3 regions of the Rhodovulum sp. BSW8 genome follow, and region 1 is predicted to be linked to each of the others. Evidence: riboswitches for the same ligand, from Rfam matches in the RefSeq annotation. Region 1 holds a riboswitch; each other region holds the start of a gene.
The links. A riboswitch is a leader RNA that binds a small molecule or an ion and turns the genes downstream of it on or off. The one in region 1 is predicted to bind cobalamin.
Positions count from the first base shown of each region.

Region 2: linked by a shared signal. The riboswitch ahead of DSD19_RS16215 (cysteine-rich small domain-containing protein) and the one ahead of DSD19_RS17610 (DUF1636 domain-containing protein) in region 1 are both predicted to bind cobalamin.
Region 3: linked by a shared signal. The riboswitch ahead of DSD19_RS06935 (BLUF domain-containing protein) and the one ahead of DSD19_RS17610 (DUF1636 domain-containing protein) in region 1 are both predicted to bind cobalamin.

Region 1 is NZ_QNVX01000049.1:121,677-129,207, reverse strand. It holds gene tcuA (FAD-dependent tricarballylate dehydrogenase TcuA) at 1-2,444, shown strand, start outside; cobalamin riboswitch at 2,463-2,689, shown strand; gene DSD19_RS17610 (DUF1636 domain-containing protein) at 2,813-3,196, shown strand; gene cobW (cobalamin biosynthesis protein CobW) at 3,193-4,230, shown strand; gene cobN (cobaltochelatase subunit CobN) at 4,241-7,531, shown strand, end outside.
Region 2 is NZ_QNVX01000044.1:33,701-41,231, reverse strand. It holds gene DSD19_RS16225 (MATE family efflux transporter) at 1-957, shown strand, start outside; gene DSD19_RS16220 (succinylglutamate desuccinylase/aspartoacylase family protein) at 976-2,019, opposite strand; cobalamin riboswitch at 2,139-2,336, shown strand; gene DSD19_RS16215 (cysteine-rich small domain-containing protein) at 2,514-2,858, shown strand; gene DSD19_RS16210 (calcium-binding protein) at 3,119-4,432, shown strand; gene DSD19_RS16205 (amino acid ABC transporter ATP-binding protein) at 4,460-5,260, opposite strand; gene DSD19_RS16200 (amino acid ABC transporter permease) at 5,264-5,926, opposite strand; gene DSD19_RS16195 (amino acid ABC transporter permease) at 5,926-6,573, opposite strand; gene DSD19_RS16190 (transporter substrate-binding domain-containing protein) at 6,634-7,446, opposite strand.
Region 3 is NZ_QNVX01000009.1:33,561-41,091, reverse strand. It holds gene DSD19_RS06950 (short-chain fatty acyl-CoA regulator family protein) at 1-1, opposite strand, end outside; gene aceB (malate synthase A) at 155-1,780, shown strand; gene DSD19_RS06940 (isocitrate lyase) at 1,928-3,547, shown strand; cobalamin riboswitch at 3,641-3,848, shown strand; gene DSD19_RS06935 (BLUF domain-containing protein) at 3,958-5,061, shown strand; gene metE (5-methyltetrahydropteroyltriglutamate--homocysteine S-methyltransferase) at 5,113-7,392, opposite strand; gene DSD19_RS06925 (LysR family transcriptional regulator) at 7,493-7,531, shown strand, end outside.

The DNA.
Region 1 (7,531 bases):
CGGGCTTTGCGGGCCTCGTCGCGGCCATCGAGGCGCGTCTGCACGGCGCGGCGGTGACGCTGATCGACCCGGCCCCGCCGCCCCTTCTGGGCGGCAATACCCGCCATTGCCGAAACATCCGCCTGGTTCATGACCGCGAGACGCCCTGGCAGCGGGGCAGCTATCCGGCGGCCGAGTTCGCCACCGATCTGGCGCGGCTTTCCCCGCCCGAAACCGGGCTCGGGGCCGTTCTGGCCGAGGGCTCGGCCGGGCTCGGTCCCTGGCTGGCCGCCCGGGCCGTCGCCTTCGAGCCCTGGGCCGAGGGCAACCTGCCCTTCTCGCGCCGCACCGCCTTCTTCCGGGGCGGCGGGCAGGCGCTGACCAACACGCTTGTCCGTTGCGCCGAAGGGCTGGGGGTCGAGATCCTTTGCGGCTGGCGGATCGACGTGCTTCCCCAAGGCTGGGCGAAGGATCGCGCGCTGGCGCTGACCGCCGACACCCCCGATGGCCCCCACCCCATCGAGGCCGAAGCGCTGATCCTCGCCTCAGGCGGCTACGGGGCCAACCGGGCCGAACTGATCCGCCACCTCGGCCCCGGCGCGGCCGTCTTCGCCAATCGCGGCACGCCGTATCAGCAGGGCGCACCGCTTCTGTGGCTGATGGCCCATGGCGCCGAGACGGCCGGGCGGCCCGGCGACGGGCATCTCGTCGCCGTCGATGCGCGCGCGCCCCGGGACGACGCGGGCATCGTCAGCCGCGCAGACGGGATGCAGGTCGGCCTTGTCGTCGACGCCACCGGGCGGCGGTTCCGCGACGAGGGCGCCGAGACCGGATCCGCGCGCTACTCGGTCTGGGGCCGGGCGCTGGCAGAGCGCGCCGATCCGCGCGCCTGGCTGATCCTCGATGCCGAGGGCACCGGGCGGCTGCCACCGCTCCTATATCCGCCGCTGGCCGCCGACAGCCCCGCCGAACTCGCCCGGCTTTGTGGCATCGATGCCGAGGGGCTGACCCGGACGCTGCAGGCAGCAACGGAAGACGCCCCGCTCGACCCGCCCCGAAGCCGCTCCGACGGCGTGCCGCTCACCGGGTCGCCCGTCGCGGCGATCCCGCTGGTGCCCGGGCTCGGCTTCACCCGCCACGGGGTCGCGGTCGACGCGACCGCCCGGGTCCGGCTCGCGGGCGGCGGCACCGCGCACCGGGTCTTTGCCGCAGGCGCCGCGATGACCGGCGCGGTGCTGGGCGAGGGCTATCTCTCGGGCACCGGGCTGACCGTCGGCGGCGTCTTCGGCCGCATCGCCGGGGCGGGCGCGGCCGCGTGCGCAGGCCCCGCCGCCAACCGCCCGCGCCCCGCCGCCGTTCCGGCCCCGGCGGCGACCGAGCCCGTTCCTCCAGCGCCCGAACCCTGGGCCGAGGCCGCCCGCGCGCTGAACATCTGCAATACCTGCGGCTTCTGCACCGGGCTTTGCGCGGTCTTTCCGGCGGCCCAGCGGAGGCCAAACCTCGCGGCGGGCGATCTGCGCCATCTGGCCCATCTCTGCCATGACTGCCGGTCCTGCCATTACGACTGCCAATACGCGCCGCCCCATGCGCTGGCCGTCAACCTGCCCGCGGCGCTGGCCGCCGCGCGCGCCGCCGATCACGCGGCCGGGCTGCCCCCGCGCCTGCCCGACCTGATCTTCCTGCTATGCCTGATCGGCCTGCCGCTGGCCGCCCTGACCCTGCTCCCGCCCGGGGTTCTTTTTTCCACCCAAACCGGGCCGGGCGCCTTCTACGCGGTGATCCCACACGCGGCGATGGCGGGCGGCGCGGCCCTGGCCTTCACCGGGGCCGGTCTTGGCCTCGGGCTGCGGCTCTGGCGGTTCTGGCGCGCAACCGGCGGCCCGACCGCCCGGCCGTCGCTTGAAAGCCTCTGGCAAGGGTGTCGCGATGCGCTGACGCTCGCCAATCTCGGGGCCGCGCGCGCCTGCGACGGGGCGCACGGCCCGGTCGGGCGGGCGCGGCGCTGGAGCCACCACCTGCTGGTCACAGGCACCGCGCTGACCGCGCTCGCAACCCTTGCCGGAGCCGTCCTGCATCTGGGCGGCGCGCTGGCGCCCTATCCGGTGGCCAGCGCGCCCGTGCTGCTGGGCAGCCTCGGCGGCATCGCCATGCTGGCGGGGCTCGCCGGGTTCGAACGCTGGCACCGGACCGCCGACCGCCGCCCGGCCGCGGCACGCATGCAGGCCGCCAATCGCGGGCTTCGGGCGCAGCTTGCCATCGTCGCCGCCTCGGGCCTTGCGCTTCTGGCCTTGCGCGACGGCGCCGCCATGGGGCTGATGCTGGCACTGCATCTGGGCGCGGTGCTGGGGCTGGTGCTGGCGCTGCCTTTCGGCAAGCTCGGCCATGGCGGGTTTCGCAGCCTCGCGCTGATCCGCCATGCGGGCGAAGAGGCCGCCCGCCGCCCCGGCCCCGACCATCGCGCTTGACAAGACCCGCGCGGGGCAGGCATGACACGCGGCGCTGGTGCCCGCCTCAGGACGGGTGAAAAGGGAATGCGCCAGAGGCCGGAGTCGATGCATCGGGCCTTCAAGCGCAGCCGCCCCCGCGACCGTGACCGGAGAGGCCGCCCGCTGCCACTGGCCCGATGAGGCCGGGAAGGCAGGGCCGCCGCCAGAGGCCCCGCCTCTGACATCCGCAAGCCGGGAGACCTGCCAGCCCGAACGACGTGAACCGGACGGGGTGTTCCGGTGTCGGGTCCGGCTTCGGCTCTGCCCGCGCTTCGCCCTTGTCCCCCGACCCCGTGAGGCCCGACGATGAGTGTTTCCGTTTCCTTCTGCCGCCGGGCCTGTCCGGCTTGAGCGCGCCCGAACCCGCCCCGGTCGAGCTGCTGGTCTGCACCACCTGCAAGCGCCGCCAGCCCGCCGATCCCGATGCCCCCCGCCCGGGCAGCCTGCTTCACGAGGCCGTCCGCGCCCATGGCCTGCCCGAAGGCGTGCGCCTTGTGCCCGTCGAATGCCTCTCGGCCTGTTCCTCGGGCTGCTCCGTGGCGCTGCGGGGTCCCGGCCGCTGGACCTATGTCTATGGCAATCTCGACGAGACGACCGGCGCGCCCATCCTCGCCGAGGGCGCCCGCGCCTATCGCGACGCGCCGGACGGGCTTGTGCCCTGGCGCGAGCGCCCCGAGCATTTCCGCAAGAACTGTATCGCCCGTATCCCGCCCATGGAGGCCCTGAAATGACCGATCTCGCCAAACTTCCCGTCACCGTCGTCACCGGGTTTCTCGGTTCGGGCAAGACCACGCTGATCCGCCACCTGATGCAGAATGCGGGCGGCCGCAGGCTGGCCGTCCTCGTCAATGAATTCGGCGATGTCGGCGTCGATGGCGAGATCCTGAAGGGCTGCGCCCTGCCCGACTGCCCGGCCGAGAACGTGGTCGAGCTTGCCAATGGCTGCATCTGCTGCACCGTCGCCGACGAGTTCATCCCGACCATGGAGGCGCTCTTGCAGCTTGATCCGCGCCCCGACCATATCCTGATCGAGACCTCGGGGCTGGCGCTGCCGAAACCTCTGCTGAAGGCCTTCGACTGGCCCGCGATCCGCTCGCGCATCACCGTCGACGGGGTGATCGCCGTCGCCGATGCCGAGGCCGTGGCCGCGGGCCGCTTCGCGCCGAATATCGCCGCCGTCGATGCCCAGCGCGCGGCCGATGACAGCATCGATCACGAAACCCCGCTGTCGGAGGTCTTCGAGGACCAGATCGCCTGCGCCGATATCGTGCTCCTGACCAAGCCCGATCTGGCCGGCCCCGAAGGCGTGGCTGCCGCCCGCGCCGCGATCGAGGCCGAGGCGCCGCGCAAGCTGCCGGTGGTCGAGGTGACCGAGGGCGCGGTCGATCCGCGTGTGATCCTGGGGCTTGGCGCGGCCGCCGAAGACGATCTCGACGCGCGGCCCAGCCATCACGACAGTGCCGCCGATCACGACCATGACGACTTCGAAAGCGTGGTGATCGACCTGCCCGAACAGGACGACCCCGAGGCGCTGGCCGCCCGGATCGAGGCCTTGGCGCGCAGCCGGAACATCCTGCGGGTGAAGGGTCATGTCGCGGTCGCGGGCAAGCCGATGCGTTTGCTGGTGCAGGCGGTGGGCGCGCGGGTGCGGCATCAGTTCGACCGCCCCTGGGCCCCGGACGAGACCCGTTCCACCCGGCTTGTGGTGATCGCCGAGCATGACGATATCGACGAGGGCGCGATCCGTGCGGCTCTGAGCGCCTGAGGCCGCGCCCATGCATGTCGTCTTCCGCGAAAGCCACGGGCTCGAGGAAACCGCCGTTCCGACGGATCTGGGTCAGGATCCGGCCGATCTGGCGGTGCTGTCCTTTTCCGACAGCGATCTCGGGGCCTTCGCGGCGGGCTGGCATCGGGGCGGCGGCTCCGAAGGCCGGATGCCGACGCTGCGGCTTGCCAATCTGGCGGCGCTGCTCCATCCGCTCTCGGTCGATACCTATGCCGAACGCACGCTGTCGGGCGCGAAGGGCATCCTGATCCGGCTGATCGGCGGGCGCGCCTATTGGGAGTACGGGCTGACCCAGATCGAGGCGCTGGCCCGCGCGCGCGGCATCGCGCTGGCCGTCCTGCCCGCCGACGGCCGCCCCGATCCCCGGCTCGACGCCGCCTCGACCCTGCCGGTCTCGACGCTCAGGCGCCTGTCCGAGCTGTGCGACGAGGGCGGCGCGGTCGCGGCCCAGGCAGCGCTTGCGCAGCTTGCGCTGGCGGCGGGGCTTTACGCGGCCCCGGTGATCGGCACCAAGACCGTGCCCGAGATGGGCGCCTGGAGCCCCGAGGGCGGCGCCGTGCCCGCGCCCGACCTGTCGCCGACAGACGCCCCCCGGATCGTCCTGACCTTCTACCGGGCCTATGTCACCGCCGCCGATCTCGGCCCCGTCGAGGCGCTTTTCGACGCGTTCCGGGCCCGCGGCTGCACCGTCACCGGGCTGTTCGTGCCCTCGCTCAAGGCGCCCGAGGCGGCGCGCTGGCTGGCCGGGCAGATCGCAGCCCTCGCCCCCGCCGCCATCGTCAACGCCACCGCCTTTTCCGGCAAGGGCGAGGATGGCACATCGCCGCTCGATGCCGCCGGGGCGCCGGTCTTCCAGGTGGCGCTGTCCTCTGCCCCCGAAACCGCCTGGGCCGAGGCCGAGCGCGGGCTCTCGCCGGCCGATCTTGCCATGCATGTGGTCCTGCCCGAGGTCGATGGCCGGATCTTCGCCGGCGTGGCGTCCTTCAAGGAGGCGGGCGCGCGCGACCCCGGCCTGCAATTCGCCCGCATCGCCCACCGGCCCCATCCGGCGCGGATCGCGGCCATCGCCGACCGGGTGATGGCCTGGGTGGGCCTCGCCCGGGCGCCGCTGGCCGGGCGCCGCCCGGCGCTGGTGCTGTCGACCTATCCCGGACGCCCCTGGCAGATGGCGCATGCGGTCGGGCTCGACGCGCTGGCCTCGGCCGAGGCGGTGCTGGAGGATCTGGCCCAGGCCGGGCTGCCCGGCGCCCCTGCGGAAGAACCGACCGGCGATCTGGCCGACACCCTCGGCCGCGAGACCCTGAGCTGGCCTCTCGCGGATTACCAGACCGCGCTGGCCGCCCTGCCCGCCCCCCTGCGTGACGCCCTGTCGGATGTCTGGGGCGCGCCCGAGGCCGATCCCGCCTGCCGCGACGGTGCCTTTCAGTTCGCGGCGACCCGGCGCGGCGCGGCGCTGGTGGCACTTCAGCCCGAGCGCGGCACGCCCGAGGCCCGCGAGGGCGACTATCACGACCTGTCGCGGGTGCCGCGCCATGGCTATGTCGCCTTCTATCTGTGGCTGCGCCGCGCCATGGGCTGCGATGCGCTGATCCATATGGGCGCGCATGGCACGCTGGAATGGCTGCCCGGCAAGGCGGTGGCGCTGTCCGATGCCTGCTGGCCCGAGGCGCTGATCGGCGATCTGCCGGTGATCTATCCCTTCATCGTCAACGATCCCGGCGAGGCGGCGCAGGCCAAGCGCCGGATCGGTGCCGTCACGATCGGCCATCTGCCGCCGCCACAACGGCAGGCGGGCAGCCCGGAACGGCTGGCCCGGCTCGAGACGCTGCTCGACGAGTTTTCCAATGCCGACGGGCTCGACCCGCGCCGCCGCGACCGGCTGATGGCCGATATCCGCGCCGAGGCGCAGGCGCTGGGTGTCGAGGCCGATCTGGGGCTGGCCCCGGGGCTCTCGCCCGCCGAGGCCATCACCCGCATCGACCGCTTCGTCTGCGACGTCAAGGAAAGCCAGTTCGGCGACGGGCTGCATGTCTTCGGCCGTCCCCCCGAGGCCGCCTCGGACTTCGACACCGCTCCCTCCGTCGCGGCCGAGAGCGCCGCCCTTCTCGGCGCGCTGCAGGGCGCCCCGGTCGCCCCCGGCCCCTCTGGCTCGCCCTGGCGCGGGCGGCGCGACGTGCTGCCGACGGGGCGGAACCTCTTCACCACCGATCCGCGCGCGGTGCCGACACGGTCCGCCCATGCCCAGGGCGTGCGGCTGGCCGAGGATCTGGTGCGCCGCCACCTGCAGGACCATGGCGACTGGCCCCGGCAGCTGGTCGTCGATCTCTGGGGCTCGGCCACCATGCGCACGGCGGGCGAGGATTTCGCCATGGCGCTGCACCTTCTGGGCGTGAAACCCGTCTGGGACGAGGGCTCGGGCCGCGTCTCGGGCATCGAAGTGCTGCCCGTCGCGCTGCTCGACCGGCCCCGGCTCGATGTGACCCTGCGCGTCTCGGGGCTCTTCCGCGATGTCTTCCCCGCGCTCTCGGCGCTTTATCAGAAGGCCATCCGCGCGCTGTCCCAGCGCGACGAAGCCCCCGACTGGAACCCCTATGCGGGCCGCCCCGAAACCCCGCGCGTCTACGGCCCCGCGCCGGGGCTTTACGGGATCGGCATGGAAACACCCGAGGCGGGCCGTCAGGCGGCCGGGGCCGCCTGGCTTGCCGCCAGCGCCTGGGCGCTGGACGGGGCCGAGGCACGGCGCGATGCGCAAGGCATCCGCGACCGCGTGGCCGGGGCCGAGGCCTTCGTTCATGCCCAGGACCTGCCCGAGACCGACCTGCTTCTGGCGGCCGATTATGCCCGCCACGAGGCGGGGTTTGCCGCGGCGCAAGATGTCACCGGAGGCCGCGCCGCGATCTACCATCTGGACAATACCGACCCCGCCCGGCCCCGCACCCGGACCCTGACCGAAGAGATCGCCCGCGTCGTCCGCGCCCGGGCCACCCACCCGGCCTGGCTGGCGGGGATGCAAAGGCACGGCTTTCGCGGCGCGGCCGAGATCGCCGCGACGCTCGACCACATGGCGGCCTTCGCCCGATTGGCGGGGGTCGTGCCCGATCACCTTTTCGACCTCTATTTCGAGGCCACCCTGGCCGATCCGGGCTTGACGGCCTTCCTCGAAGAGGCCAACCCGCAGGCGCTCGCGGCGATGCGGGCCGAATTCGCGGCGCTGGCGCGGGACGGGCTCTGGCAGACCCGCCGCAACTCGATCGCCGCCGCGCTGACAGATCTGGAGACA
Region 2 (7,531 bases), on a different contig from region 1:
GTCGAGCACATGGCGCGCCAGTACATGGCGATCCGGATCTGGTCGGCCCCGGCCACCATCGCGCTTTACGGCATCAACGGCTGGCTGATCGGGCAGGAGCGCACCCGCGCGGTTCTGGCGATCCAGCTCTGGATGAACGGGCTCAATGTCGGGCTCGACCTGCTTTTCGTGCTGGCGCTGGGCTGGGGAGTGCCGGGGGTGGCGCTGGCCACCTTCCTGGCCGAATGGTCTGGCCTGGCGCTGGGGCTCTGGTTCTGCCGCGACGCGTTTCGCGGCACCGCCTGGCGGGACTGGGCGCGGGTGTTCGACCGGGTGCGGCTGCGCCATATCGCCGGGGTGAATAGCGACATCCTGATCCGGTCGCTGCTGCTGCAGGGGATCGTGCTGTCCTTCCTCTTCCTCGGGGCGGGCTTCGGCGACGTGTCGCTGGCGGCCAATCAGGTGCTGCTGCAGTTTCTGAACATCACCTCCTATGCGCTGGACGGGTTCGCCTTTGCCGCCGAATCGCTGGTCGGTCAGGCGATGGGCGCGGGATCTGTGCTGGCGCTGCGCCGGAGCGCGGTGCTGACCAGCCTCTGGGGCCTGCTGTCGGTCGTGGTTCTGGCCGCGGTCTTCGCCGGATGGGGCGGGGTCCTGGTGGATCTGATGACCACCGCGCCCGAGGTGCGGGCCGAGGCGCGGGTGTTCCTGCCCTACATGGTGGCCGTCCCGGTCGCGGGCATCGGCGCCTGGATGCTTGACGGCATCTTCATCGGCGCCACCCGGACCGCGGACATGCGCAACATGATGGTGATCTCGGCCGCGATCTATGCCGCCGCCGTGGCCCTGCTGTTGCCGCTTTTCGGCAATCACGGGCTCTGGCTGGCGCTTTTGCTGTCCTATGTCGCGCGCGGCGTCACGCTGGGGCTGCGCTATCCGGCGCTCGAGGCGGTGGTCCGCCGCCGCCAGGCGGCCTGACGGCCCGATGCCCTCGGGCTAGAGGATTTCGTCCTCGTCAAACAGCGGTTCGGCCGCGACCTCGCTGGCCCAGGTGCCGATCCGGTCCTCGGCCCGGTCGGCGGCCGCGATCGCGGCCAGATGAAAGACCGCGTTGCCCTCGTTCACCACCGGCAGGATGGCGCGGCCGACGATGATGCCGGGTTCCGAGGCGCGGATCTCGGCCTCGATCTCGCCGAACGGGTCCGAGACCATCGCCAGCAGATCGCCCGCCTCGACGACGTCCCCTTCGGACCGGTAGGTGCGCAAGAGCCCGCCCTGCGGCGCCCTGAGCCAGCGCGACACCCGGCAGTCGAGCGGCGCGCGCCGCGCCTTCGGCACGCCCTTTGCCGGGATCATGCCCCGGTCGAACATCACCCGCAGCACGCCCGACAGCCCGGCCCTGACCGCCACCTCGTCGAAGCGCAGCCCCTCGCCGCCTTCGTACAGCAGCATCTGCACGCCCATCCGCGCTGCCGTCTCGCGCAGCGAGCCATGCCGTGCCTCGGAGGTCAGCACCACCGGCGCGGCGAAGACCCGCGCCAGCCGGGCCAGCTCGGGATCGTCCGGCACCACGCGGACCTGCGGCAGGTTCGTGCGATGGACCGCGGCCGAATGCAGGTCGATGCCGATTTCGCAGCGCGCGACCACCTCGTCGACCAGAAGATGCGCCAGCCGCGAGGCCATCGAGCCGCCCGACGACCCGGGAAAGCAGCGGTTGAGGTCGCGCCGGTCGGGCAGGTATCGCGACAGGTTGAGAAAGCCGAAGGCGTTGACGATGGGAATGGCGATCAGCGTGCCGCGCAGCGCGCCAAGCGCGGGCAGGCTCAGCAGCCGCCGGACGATCTCGACCCCGATCACCTCGTCGCCATGCACGCCCGCGGTCACGAACATCGCGGGGCCGGGGCGGCGGCCATGCACGACATGGGCCGACATGGTGACGGGGGTGTGGTCCGAAAGCACCGACACGGGCAGGTCCACCGTGCGGCGGGTGCCAGGCAGAACGGTTGCGCAGCCGAGCGTGAAGCCCTCTCGCGGGGTCATCTGGCGTCTGGGGAAAGGGACCTCATCGTCACGGGATAGCGCCGTGCCGGGGGGGCTGGCAAGAGCCACGGCGCGTCGGGCCCCCGGGGGACGCATTGACAGTGGCGGGCGCGGTCCCCATTGATGAGAGGCGTTCTGGTGCTCCCGCAAGGGAGTGAAAAGGGAAGCCGGTGCAAGTCCGGCGCTGCCCCCGCAACTGTCAGCGGCGAGCCCCCGCCCCGAGCCGCCACCGGCCCCGGCATCCGCCCGGCCGGGAAGGCGGGCGGATCGGCCGAGACCCGCAAGCCAGGAGACCTGCCAGCGCGCCGAACCGCCCCCGGGCGGCGGGTCCGGAGGCCGGGCGCATGTGCCATGCGCCCCCTGCCTGTCGGCCCGCAGATGCCCTCGGGGCCAGCGGCCGCGGTTCGCCTGCGATATGGGGCGCGGCCTTCACCTTGTCCCTGACCGGCCCGGGGCGGGCCCGGCCAGGGGTGCCGACCGGAAGGAGTTGCGCCGTGCAACCCAAGGATCTGACCTCGAACGAGGCCTTCAAGGGCTTCACCAATACCCAATGCCCGTTCCTGCCCTGCCATCCGGGCGTCGAGCGCGAGTTCAACTGCCTGTTCTGCTACTGCCCGCTGATCGCCTATGAATGCCCCGGGCCGTATCAGGTCTACACCGATGCCAACGGGCTGACCCGCAAGGACTGTTCGGCCTGCACCTTGCCCCATGACGGCTACCGGCAGTCCTGGGGCTTCATCCAGCGCTGGCTGGAATATCCGCAGCCCTGGTCGGGCAAGCCGCAGACCGACCCGCCGATGCGCCGCCCGCGCCCCCAAGGCGACGGGACCGCCGACTGACGCTGAGGGCGACCGGCCCGGACCGCTTTGACCGCGCCGGTCCCATTCCTGGTCGGGATGGGGGCGAGACATGGCTCAGGCATCGTTCCGGCGCGGCGAGGACCCGCTTCGGGCATGGTTTTCAAGAATTCGCCGCATTCCTTGCTGCATCGCGGCAGCGGCCTTAATCAAACGGCAAGCTTTATTGACGACATCTGCCGCCCGGGTCGTCAGCGGGGGCGGGGGCCTTTTCGCGCAACATCCGGGCCGAAGGGCAGACCGTGGCATATTTCCGATCCGACAAGGACCATCCCTATCTTCTGGCCGAGCTTGCGGCCGAATTCCGCGCCATCGGCCGGTCCTTGCCCACGGCGCCCGTCCAGCTTGCCGAAACCGGGGCATTCAGCGTGGGTTACGACGGGCCCAACAATTTCCACGTGATCCCCAACGCCTATTTCCCGGCGTACTTTGCCTGGATGAACGACGGCGATGACACGATCACCGGTGGCTGGGGCGCTGATGCGCTGTTCGGCAATGGCGACCGCGACCGGATCTGCGGGATGGGAGGCGACGACACCCTGGTCGGCGGGGACGACGATGACGTGCTTTATGGCGGCGACGGTGACGATGCTCTGTTCGGGGGCGGCGGCAACGATCTTCTGGTCGGCGGGGCCGGGTCCAACCTGCTGAGCGGCGGCGACGGCGACGACGTGCTCGATACCCGCTTCGGGTCGCAGCGTGACCCGGGCATCAGCGACTGGGCCGCGTTTCGCGCGGGCAAGCTTGCCGCAGGCGATGTGCTTTTCGGGGGCGCGGGCAACGACACGCTGGAGAGTTCCTATGGCGATGACCGGCTTGACGGCGATGCGGGCAACGATGTGCTGCGCGGCTGGGACGGCGACGATCGGCTGGAGGGGGGCGCGGGCGACGACCGGCTGACCGGCGACAATGGCAAAGACCGGCTGGTCGGCGGCGACGGGCGCGACACGCTCAGCGGCAATCTGGGCGACGACACGCTGGAGGGCGGTGCGGGCGAGGACCGGATCGAGGCGGGAAACGGCGATGATGCGATCGACGGCGGGGCCGATCGCGACGTCATTTACGGCGGCAATGGCAGCGACCAGATCATGGCCGGGTCCGGCAATGACTGGGTCGATCCGGGCGCGGGCGACGATGTGGTGATGCTGGGAGCGGGCGACGATTTCGTGGCCGCCATCGACGACTTCGGGCGCGGCAACGACCAGATCCATGGCGGGGCGGGCAATGACTGGATCCATGGCGGGCGCGGCGACGACCTGCTGAACGGTGGCGCCGGGCGCGACCTGCTGATCGGCGGTCCCGGCGCCGATATCTTCGAGTTTCGCGGGGCCTCCGGGGGCGACACCATTGCCGATTTCGGCCCCGCCGACCGGCTGCATATCCAGCAGGGGATCAACGGGTTGGGCCGTTTCGATGCCGCCGATCTTGGGGCACGGATCACCGCGACGCCGGTCGGCAGCTATCTCGATCTGGGCGAGGAGAACGGACTCTTCTTTCTGGGAGTGACCGGCCACGCCCTTGGCGACATGCTGGAAACCCAGATGGTCTTCCTCTGAGGCGCCGCCGTCCCGGCGCCTCTGCCCCTAGAAATCCAGAGAGTTCCGTTCGCGGTAGCCCTGCAGGAAGCTTGCCAGCCGCTGATCGGTCGGGTGCTGGAAGATCTCGCGCGGGGCGCCTGCTGCGACCAGCTCGCCGCGCTCCATGAACACCACCCGGTCGGCGACATGGGCGGCAAAGCCCATCTCGTGGGTGACGACGACCATGGTCATGCCCTCGGCGGCAAGCTGCTTCATCACCGCCAGAACCTCGCCCACAAGCTCGGGGTCGAGCGCGCTGGTCGGTTCGTCGAACAGCATGATCCGGGGCTGCATGGCGATGGCGCGGGCGATGGCCACGCGCTGCTGCTGGCCGCCCGACAGCCGGCTGGGATGGTTGGCTTCCTTGTCGGCCAGCCCGACCTTGGCCAGTGCCTCGCGCGCGCGCGCGGTCGCCTCGGCGCGCTTCAGCCCGCGCACCCGTTCCAGCCCCTCGGCCACGTTCTGCAGCGCGGTCATGTGCGGCCAGAGGTTGAACTGCTGGAACACCATGCCGATGTCGCACCGCATCTCGCGCAGGCGCCGCCCGGACATCCGCTTGCCTCCGGGGGTCTCGTAGCCGATCAGCCGGTCGTCGATGCGGACCTCGCCGCTGTCATATTCCTCAAGGAAGTTGATGCAGCGCAAAAGCGTCGACTTGCCCGAGCCGGACGGCCCGATCAGGCAGGTCACCTTGCCGGGGGGAATGTCGAGCGTGATGTCCTTCAGGGCCTGGAAGTCGCCATAGAACTTGTTGACCGCGCGCAGATGCGCCGAAGCAGGAGAGGTGGCGGTGGGCTCGAGGGACATCGGTCAGCTTTCTTCGAGAAGATAGTGGGTGAAGCGGCGTTCGAGGCGGCGGCCGAACCGCGAGATGACCTCGACGAAGCCCCAGAAGAACAGCGCGAGGATCAGGATCGGCAGCACGAAGGCGAAGGTCTCGCTCATCATGGTCTGGGTCTGGAACATGATCTCGGGCACGGTGATCATCGACAGGATGACGGTTTCCTTGGTCAGGATGATCGCGAAATTCACCAGCGCGGGCAGGGCCGAGACCATCATCACCGGCAGCATGATGCGCCAGACGATGGTGCGCCCGGGCAGGCCGATGGCACGGGCGGCCTCGATCTGGCCCTTGGGCACGGCATCGAAGCCCGCGCGCAGGATCTCGGTGAAATAGGCGGCGCCGTAAAGCGACAGCCCAAGCACGCCCGCGGGCAGCGCGTCGAGCCTCAGCCCGATCAGCGGCCCGCCATAGTACAGCACGAAAAGCTGGACGAGGAAGGGCGTGCCGCGGATGAATTCGACATAGGCCCGGATCGGCCAGCCGATCCAGAACCGAGGCCCGAAGCGTCGGGCCATTTCGAGGAAGAACCCCAGCACGAGCCCGCCCACGGTGCCCAGCACCCAGGTCAGAAGCGTCAGCCCGAAGCCGGTCAGAAGGTCGGGGCCGTAGCGGTGCAGCATCTCCAGCATCAGACCGTCAGCCTCCGTTCCAGAAGCCGCCCGGCCGCGGCGATCACCAGGTTGATCGCGAGATAAAGGAAGGCGGCGGCGAGGTAGATCTCGAGATAGCGATAGGTCGAGGAGGCGATCGACTGGCTCATCCGGGTGATCTCGACGATGCCGACGACGGTCACCAGCGAACTGGCCTTCACCAGCAGGATCAGCTCGTTGACGATGGCGGGCAGGCCGATCTTGAGCGCCTGCGGCAGCAAGACCCGGACCCAGAGATCGCCCGGGCTCATGCCGATGGCCAGCGCGGCTTCGGCCTGGCCCTTCGGAATGGCGTTGATCGAGCCGCGCAGCACCTCGGAGAGGTAAGCTGCGGCGCAAAGCCCGACGGTCAGCACGGCAGCGGCCAGAGGCGGCACGTTGATGCCGACGACCGGCAGCAGGTAATAGGCCACGAGCAGCTGGATCAGCAGCGGTACGCCGCGAAAGAAGCTGACGTAAAGCCCGGCGGCCCGCCGCAGCGCGGTCCGTTTCGACAGCGCCGCCGCGCACAGAAGCGCGCCGAGGATCAGCCCCTGTGCACAGCCCAGGACCGATATCAGCAGCGTGTAGCGCGCGGCGCCCAAAAGCGTCGGCAGGTTTTCGACGATGGTCTGAAAGGAAAACACGGACGGCCCGCTCCCTGGCTTGTGGGCGGGCCGGAGGCGATCCGGCCCGCATCGGTCGCGTCAGAGCTCGGGCATTTCCTGCGGCAGCTCGGTCGCGGCGCCGAACCATTTCTCCTGCAGCGCGGCCATCCGGCCGTCATCCTGGATCTTGATCAGCGCCTCGTTGATCGCAGCGACCAGCGTGTCGCCTTCGCCCTTGCGCGCGACCCAGGCGAAATAGGTGGGCTTGCCGAAGGGCGGCTTGACGACCGAGAACTGTTCGGGCCGGGTCTTGGCGAGATAGTCGAGCAGCGGCGCCGAGCCCGCCACCGCGTCGAGACGGCCGGTCATCAGGTCGGCATAGGCCTCGTCGGGAGTGCCGTATTCCTTGATCTTGATGCCGCCGATCTTTTCGCCATAGGCCTCGAGCTGGGCCTGCTGGGCGGTGCCCTTCTGCACGCCGACGGTCTTGCCCTTGGCATCTTCGGGCGCGGTCATGTCGCCGCCGGTGCGCTGCACGAAGGCCACGGTGGAATCCGAGATCGGCAGGGTGAAGGCGTAGCGCTCGGCGCGCTCGGCCGTCATCGTCACCGGGGCCAGAACGAAGTCGAACTTGCTGACCTCGAGGCCCGGCAGGATCGAGGTCCAGGGCAGGTCCTGATATTCGGGGGTGACGCCCAGCTCCTTGGCGATCTCGTCGAAGAGGTCGCGGTCGAAGCCCACATATTCGCCCTTCTCCAGCATGTCGAAGGGGGCATAGTGCATCTCGGTCGCGGCGACGATCTTGCCCGCGGCCTTGATGTCGGACAGCTGGTCGGCCAGCGCGCCGGATGCGGTCAGAGTCAGGGCGCTGAGCCCGAAAAGCGCGGATTTCAGCGAAAGACGAAGCGTCATGTTTCTCTCCTGTTGGCGGGGCTGGTCGTGTTGGCCGGCGTCCCGCCCCGAGGGCGCCGGAAAAGTCTGGCCCGGCGCCGGATCG
Region 3 (7,531 bases), on a different contig from region 1:
TAGTGACAAACCTTACAAGACAAGCCGCAGATCACTGACACTACTGACACAGTGACCTGTTTTCACAAGAGTCAGCATGCACAAGGAACATGACATTACTAGAGTGACATAACAGATCTCAGACGGCCGCATGCTTCAGAGAAAGGCGAATCCGATGTCCCTCGACCACCACGTCCCATCCGAGTCCATGCCTCTGGTGCTGCGCGATGCGCCGGGCGCGGATCGCGTTCTGACGCCGGATGCCCTGGCCTTCGTGGCCGAGTTGCAGCGCCGCTTCGGGTTGAACCTGCATGCGCTGATGATCGCGCGTCAGCGCCGTCAGGATCGCTATGACAACGGTCGGTTGCCCGATTACCTCGAAGACACCAAGGAGATCCGGCAGGGAGTCTGGCAGGCCGCGCCGGTGCCCAAGGGACTGGCCGATCGCCGGGTCGAGATTACCGGCCCGGTCGACCGCAAGATGATGATCAACGCGCTGAATTCCGGCGCCAGGGTCTTCATGGCCGATTTCGAGGATGCGACGGCTCCGAGCTTTCCCAATATCGTCGCGGGTCATGCCAACATGCTGGATTATCGCGACGGCTCTCTGGCCCATGACGATCCCCGGACCGGAAAGTCCTACCGGGTGGGCGAAGACCCGGCGCTGCTGATCGTTCGGCCGCGCGGGCTGCATATGGACGAGGCCAATGTGCTGCTTGCCGGGCATCCGGTTTCGGCGGCGCTGTTCGACTTCGGGCTGACGCTGTTTCATTGCGGGCGCGCGCTGGCGGCCACCGGGCGGGGGCCCTTCTATTATCTGCCAAAGCTGGAAAGCCACCGCGAGGCGGCCTTCTGGAATTCGGTCTTCGAGTTTGCGCAGGTGCGTGTGGGCCTGCCGAAAGGCACGATCAAGGCAACCGTGCTGATCGAAACCCTGCCCGCCGCCTTCGAGATGGACGAGATCATCTGGGAGCTGCGCGACCATATCGCCGGTCTGAACTGCGGGCGCTGGGACTATATCTTCAGCTATATCAAGACGCTGCGCGCGCATGCCGACTATGTGCTGCCGGACCGCGCCGCGGTCACGATGGACGAGGCCTTCCTCGCCACCTATGCGGCCCGCCTCGTCAAGGTCTGCCATCGCCGCGGCATTCATGCCATGGGCGGCATGGCCGCACAAATCCCGGTCAAGGGCGACGCCGCTGCCAACGAGGCGGCCTTTGCCAAGGTGCGGGCGGACAAGCAGCGCGAGGTCCGGCTGGGCCATGACGGCACCTGGGTCGCGCATCCCGATCTGGTGCAGGTGGCGATGCAGGTCTTCGACGCCGAGATGCCGGGGCCGAACCAGATCCGCAAGCCGCGTCAGGAACACCGTATCGCGCCCGAGATGCTGCTGGTTCCGCACAAGGGCCAGATCACCGAAGCGGGCGTGCGCGCCAATGTCTCGGTCGCCATCGAATACCTGGCGCAATGGCTGTCGGGCCGGGGCGCGGTGCCGATCATGAACCTGATGGAAGATGCCGCGACCGCCGAGATCAGCCGCGCCCAGATCTGGCAATGGATCCGGCATGGCGCGCGCGTGGCGTTGACCGCAGGCGGGGACCGCAAGCTGGATGCCGACTGGTTGGGCGCTTTGGTGCAGCAAGAAATTGCCGCGATCCTCGACCGGCTGGGCCCGACCGGGTTTCACCGCGGCCACTATGCCTCGGCGGCGCGGCTTTTCCAGGACGCCGCGACCGCCGACACCCTGCCCGACTTCATCACCACCCCGGCTTATGCCGTTCTGAATGCGCTCGACTGATGGACCCGATCCGTATCCTCTCCCCGTTTGGCGGGCCCTTGCCCGAGGACTGCCCCTCCCCCGCCCCTGCCCCTGCCCCTGTCGCTGCGGCCCCGCTGCAACGCGCTCCCCGAAATCCGAACACCGATCACGTCGAAAGGAAGAATCATGACCAAGAGAAAGACCTATTCGGAGCTCCGTGCAGAGGTCCTGTCCCGCTACCCCTCCGGTCGTTCGTCGAGTGGGGTCTCGGTCGATGACATCGTGCAACTGAAGCTGCAAAACAGCTTCGACACCCATCTCGACATCGCTCGCGAGATGGCGACCGTGATGCGCGCGGACATGGCGGCCTATGACGCCGACCCCTCGAAATCGACCCAGTCTCTGGGTTGCTGGTCGGGCTTCCATGCCCAGCAGATGATCAAGTCGGTCAAGCGGCTGCGCGGGTCGGCCAAGGGCGTCTATGTCTATCTGTCGGGCTGGATGGTCGCGGGGCTGAGGAACCGTTGGGGCCACCTGCCCGACCAGTCGATGCATGAAAAGACCGCCGTCGCGGACCTGATCCAGGAGATCTATACCTCGCTGCGCCAGGCCGACGAGGTGGCGTTGAACGATCTGTTCAAGGATCTCAAGGCCGCGCGTGCCGCGGGCGATGCTGCCGCCGAAACGGCCGCGATCGAAGCCATCGACACTTTCGAATCCCATGTCGTGCCCATCATCGCCGACATCGATGCGGGCTTCGGCAACGAACACGCGACCTATCTGCTGGCCAAGGAACTGATCAAGGCGGGCGCCTGCTGCCTGCAGATCGAGAACCAGGTCTCCGACGCCAAGCAATGCGGCCACCAGGATGGCAAGGTCACGGTCCCGCGCGAGGATTTCATCGAGAAGCTGCGCGCCTGCCGTCTGGCCTTCGAGGAGCTTGGCGTCGACGATGGCGTGATCGTGGCCCGGACCGACAGCCTTGGCGCGGGCCTCACCCAGAAGGTGCCGGTCAGCCAGCAGCCGGGCGATCTGGCCGCCGACTATATCAAGTGGCTGAAGACCGAGCCGATCACCGAGGAGAACCCGATCCGCGAGGGCGAGCTGGCGCTTTTCCGCGATGGCGAATTCGTGCGCCCCGCGCGGCTGCCGAACGGGCTTTTCCCCTTCCAGGAGGGCACCGGCCGGGCGCGGGTGGTCGAGGATTGCATCGCCTCGCTGACCCAGGGCGGCGCCGATCTGTTGTGGATCGAGACCGACACCCCCAACGTGGACGAGATCGCCTCGATGGTGAACGAGATCCGTCAGGCCGTGCCGAATGCCAAGCTGACCTACAACAACTCGCCCTCCTTCAACTGGACCCTGAACCTGCGCAAGCAGGTCCGCGCGCAATGGCTGGCCGAGGGCACGATCTCCGAAGACAGCTATCCAAATGGCAACGAGCTGATGAAGCCCGACTATGACGAGACCGATCTGGGACGCGAGGCCGATGCCCGGCTGAAGGCCTTCCAGACCGACATCTCGACCCGGGCGGGGGTGTTCCACAACCTCATCACCCTGCCGACCTTCCACCTGACCGCGAAGTCCATGGACGAACTTTCCCGCGGCTATTTCGGCGAGGACAAGATGCTGGCCTATGTGGCGACCGTGCAGCGCGAAGAGATCCGGCGCGGCATCTCGGCGGTCAAGCACCAGCACGAGGTGGGGTCCGACCTTGGCGACACGTTCAAGGAAATGGTCGGCGGCGAGCGTGCCCTGAAGGCGGGCGGCTCGGCCAATACCATGAACCAGTTCGCGGCCGAATAGACCCGCGTTGAAACCCGGCGGCCGGGCCCCTGGGGTCCGGCCGAACGTGTTGTCGCAGAGACAGGTTTCCGTCGACACGGGGCAGCCCTTGCAACTACCATGGCGCCAGATGGTGTCCGCGTCTTTCACAGGCGCGGCTGAAAAGGGAATGCGGTAGCGGGGGCGACCCCAAGGCCGCGGCTGCCCCCGCAACTGTATGTGGCGAGCGGCTCCGGACATGCCACTGGGCGAGACGCCTGGGAAGGCCCGGAAGCGCAGAGACCCACGAGCCAGGAGACCTGCCATCTGCTTGGTGTTGACACGGGCGGGGTGCCCCGGAGGACACGGGCAAGGGACCGGGATGCGCCGCGCGCCGCCTGGGTTTCCGCACCCGGCCGCGGCCCCTCCCGCCCCGAGCGGAGAAGACGTGGGTGCGGAAAGACGAGCTTCAACGGACTGACGCCGAAGGCCGGCTGTTCCGAATTGCCTATGCAAGCCGGACCCGGGACGATCTGCGGCTGCCGGACCTTCAGGCCATCGCCGAGCAGGCGGCGGCGCGAAACCGGCAAAGCCGGATCACGGGGGTCCTGCTTTTCGGGCAGGGACAGGTCCTGCAATGGCTCGAAGGTCCGGCAGCGGCGGTCTGTGCCGTGATGGGGGCGATCCAGCGCGACCCGCGCCATCAGGGCGTGAGTGTTCTCAGTGCCGGCTGGATCGACGCGCGGCGTTTTCCCGACTGGTCCATGCAATTCCTGGATGCCGGGGAAAGGGCCGGCAGCGTGGTGCCGCTGGCCGTATCGCCGGACAGGGGGGCGGCCGCACGGGTCTTCGACGGCGCCGCGGTCCGGCACTGGGCCGACCGGGACCCCGAGGGGATCTGCACGGCGCAGGGTCTGGCGGCGCATCTGGCACGGTCGCCCGAAGAGAGCCTTCCGCCCATCCCGGAGCGGTTTCTGGGCTGTCCCCGCGCCCGCGCAGGCCTGGTGGACGAGGTCTGCCGGACTCTGGGGCAGGGCTGGATGGACAGTCGCTATTCCGGGTTCGAAGTCACGCTGGCGACCGTCCGGCTGAACCGGCTCATGCTGCTCGCGGGCCGACCGGCCGACCCACGCGAGGCGCGCGCCTCGGCCGTCGTTCTGGCGCCCGACCGGTGTTCGGAACTGACCGGCGCCCTCATGAAGACCGATCTTCTTCGGTCGGCGGGGTATTCGGTGCGCTTGATCGCCTGGGCGCGCGTGACGAGTCTCAGATCCAGCCTGAGGGGAACCGGCAATTGCCCCATCATCATTTATGGCGGACGGGTCGGGATCGACAGCCGGGACGCGAAACGGGCCGCCGCGATGGCGGACTGGCTGCGCGCGGACTATCCGGGGCGGACGATCCTGATTGGCGGCCGGTCGGCCGGCCCGCTGTCGGAATGGCCGGACCGGCTGGCCTTTCACTCTCAGGGCGGGCATCCGGTCGCGGGAAAGCCCATAGACTGGCCGGCGTTGTCGGCACTGGCCGCGGACCCGGTGGCCGCGCTGGCGCGCTGACCCGAATGCGGGACGGCGCGGCCCGCTTGGGACCGCGCCGCCGGTCTTTGGTCATTCGGCGGCAAGCGCCCCCTGCCGCACCCCTTTCGCGGCGGCGACAAGATTGGCAAGAGAGGCCCTGACCTCGGGCCAGGCGCGGGTCTTCAGACCGCAATCCGGGTTCACCCAAAGGCGCTCGGCCGGGATCGCCTTCGTGGCCTTCGCCAGCAGCGCGGTCATCTCCGCCTCGGACGGGATGCGAGGGCTGTGAATGTCCCAGATCCCCGGACCGATCTCGTTCGGGTAGTCGAAATCGCCGAAGACCTGCAGAAGCTCCATGTCGGACCGCGACGCCTCGATCGAGATCACGTCGGCATCCATCCGGGCGATATGCTCGATGATGTCGTTGAACTCGGAATAGCACATATGGGTGTGGATCTGGGTGTCGTTGCGCACCCCCGAGGCGGTCAGCCGGAAGGCGTCGATGGCCCAGGCCAGGTAACCGGCCCAGTCCGCACGGCGCAGCGGCAGCCCCTCGCGCAGGGCCGGTTCGTCGATCTGGATCGCGGGCAGCCCCGCCGCCTCAAGGTCGCAGACCTCGTCGCGGATCGCCAGGGCAATCTGGCGGCAGGTCCTCTCGCGCGGCTGGTCGTCGCGCACGAAGGACCATTGCAGGATCGTCACCGGCCCCGTCAACATGCCCTTCATCGGCCGTTTCGTCAGCGACTGGGCAAAGGCGGACCAGTCCACCGTCATCGGCGCGGGCCGCGACACGTCGCCATAGATCAACGGCGGCTTCACGCAGCGGCTGCCATAGCTCTGCACCCAGCCATGCCGGGTGAAGGCAAAGCCCGCCAGCAGTTCGCCGAAATACTCGACCATGTCATTTCGCTCGAATTCGCCATGCACCAGCATGTCGAGCCCCAGCCGTTCCTGTTCGGCGATGCAGGCGCGGGTCTCGTCCTTGAGGAACGCCTCGTAGGCCGCATCGTCGAGCTCGCCCTTGCGGTGCGCGGCCCGGGCCTTGCGGACCTCTGCCGTCTGCGGGAAGGACCCGATCGTGGTCGTCGGGAAGGCCGGCAACCGCAGCTTTTCGTCCTGCACCGCGCGGCGTTCGGCATAGGTCCCCCGGCGTTCGAGATCTGCCGGTGTCACCGTATCCAGCCGCGCCGAGACCGCCACGTCATGGATCCGCGCCGAGGCCCGGCGCGCGGCCAACGCCTTGTCCGAAGCCGCCATCTGCCGGGCCACGGCCGAACGCCCCTCGCCCAAAGCGCGGGCCAGGGTCCGGACCTCGCCCAGCTTCTGCACCGCGAAGGCCAGCCAGCTTGCCAGCTCATCGTCGATCTCGTCCTCCTGTCCCAGGTCGACCGGCACATGCAGCAGCGAGCAGGAGGGGGCAACCTCGATCCGGTCCGGCCCCAAAGCCGCCAAAGCAGGCTTCGCCAGCGCCAGCTTGGCCGACAGATCCGCGCGCCACACGTTGCGCCCGTCGATCAGGCCCAGCGACAGGACCTTGCCCGCCGCCAGCGGCAGGACATCGGCCAGCTGCCCGGGCGCGCGGGCCAGGTCCAGATGCACGCCCGCGACCGGCAGGCGCAGCGCAAGCGCCGCATTGTCGCCGAGCGCCCCGAAATAGCTGGCCAGCATGATCTTCGGCCCCGCCTTGGCAAGCGCGTCATAGGCGGTGGCAAAGGCCCCCTGCTGGCGCGCGGTCAGGTCCGTCACCAGCACCGGCTCGTCGATCTGCACCCATTCCGCACCCGCGGCCGCCAGCCCGTCGAGGATCTGTTCATAGACCGGCAGGACCCCGTGCAGCAGGTCGAGCGGGTCGAATTCCGCCCCCTTCGTCTTGGCAAGGCTCAGCCATGTGACGGGGCCGATCAGGACCGGCCGGGTGACGATCCCCAGCTTCTTCGCCTCGATGAACTCGTCGACGGGCTTGGACGAGGACAGCGCGAAGCGCATCCCGTCGGTCAGCTCGGGTACGATGAAGTGGTAGTTCGTGTCGAACCACTTGGTCATTTCCATCGCGGGCGCGTCGTCGCGGCCCCGGGCCATCGCGAAAAGCGTATCCAGCCCCACGGTATCGCCCCGATGGCCAAAGCGCCCGGGCACGGCACCCAGCAGCGCCGTCATGTCGAGCATCTGGTCATAAAAGGAAAAGTCGTTCGACGGGATCGCGTCGATCCCCGCCGCCTGCTGCGCCTGCCAGTGCCGGGCGCGCAGCTCGCGGCCGGTCCCTTCCAGAGCCGCAGCGTCGGTAGCCCCCTTCCAATAGGCTTCGACCGCCCGTTTCAGCTCGCGCCGCGCGCCGATGCGCGGGAAGCCCAGATTTGCCGACCGGATCATGTGTCTCTCCTTGCTCCATCCGAGGTTCGACCCTGATAAAGCTGGAATCGCTTGACGAAAAATGGTCATTTGTCACCGAATATTCTGTTGGAGTCATGTATTGGTCGATCTTCAGCCCCTGCTTCTGCTACGCGCGGTC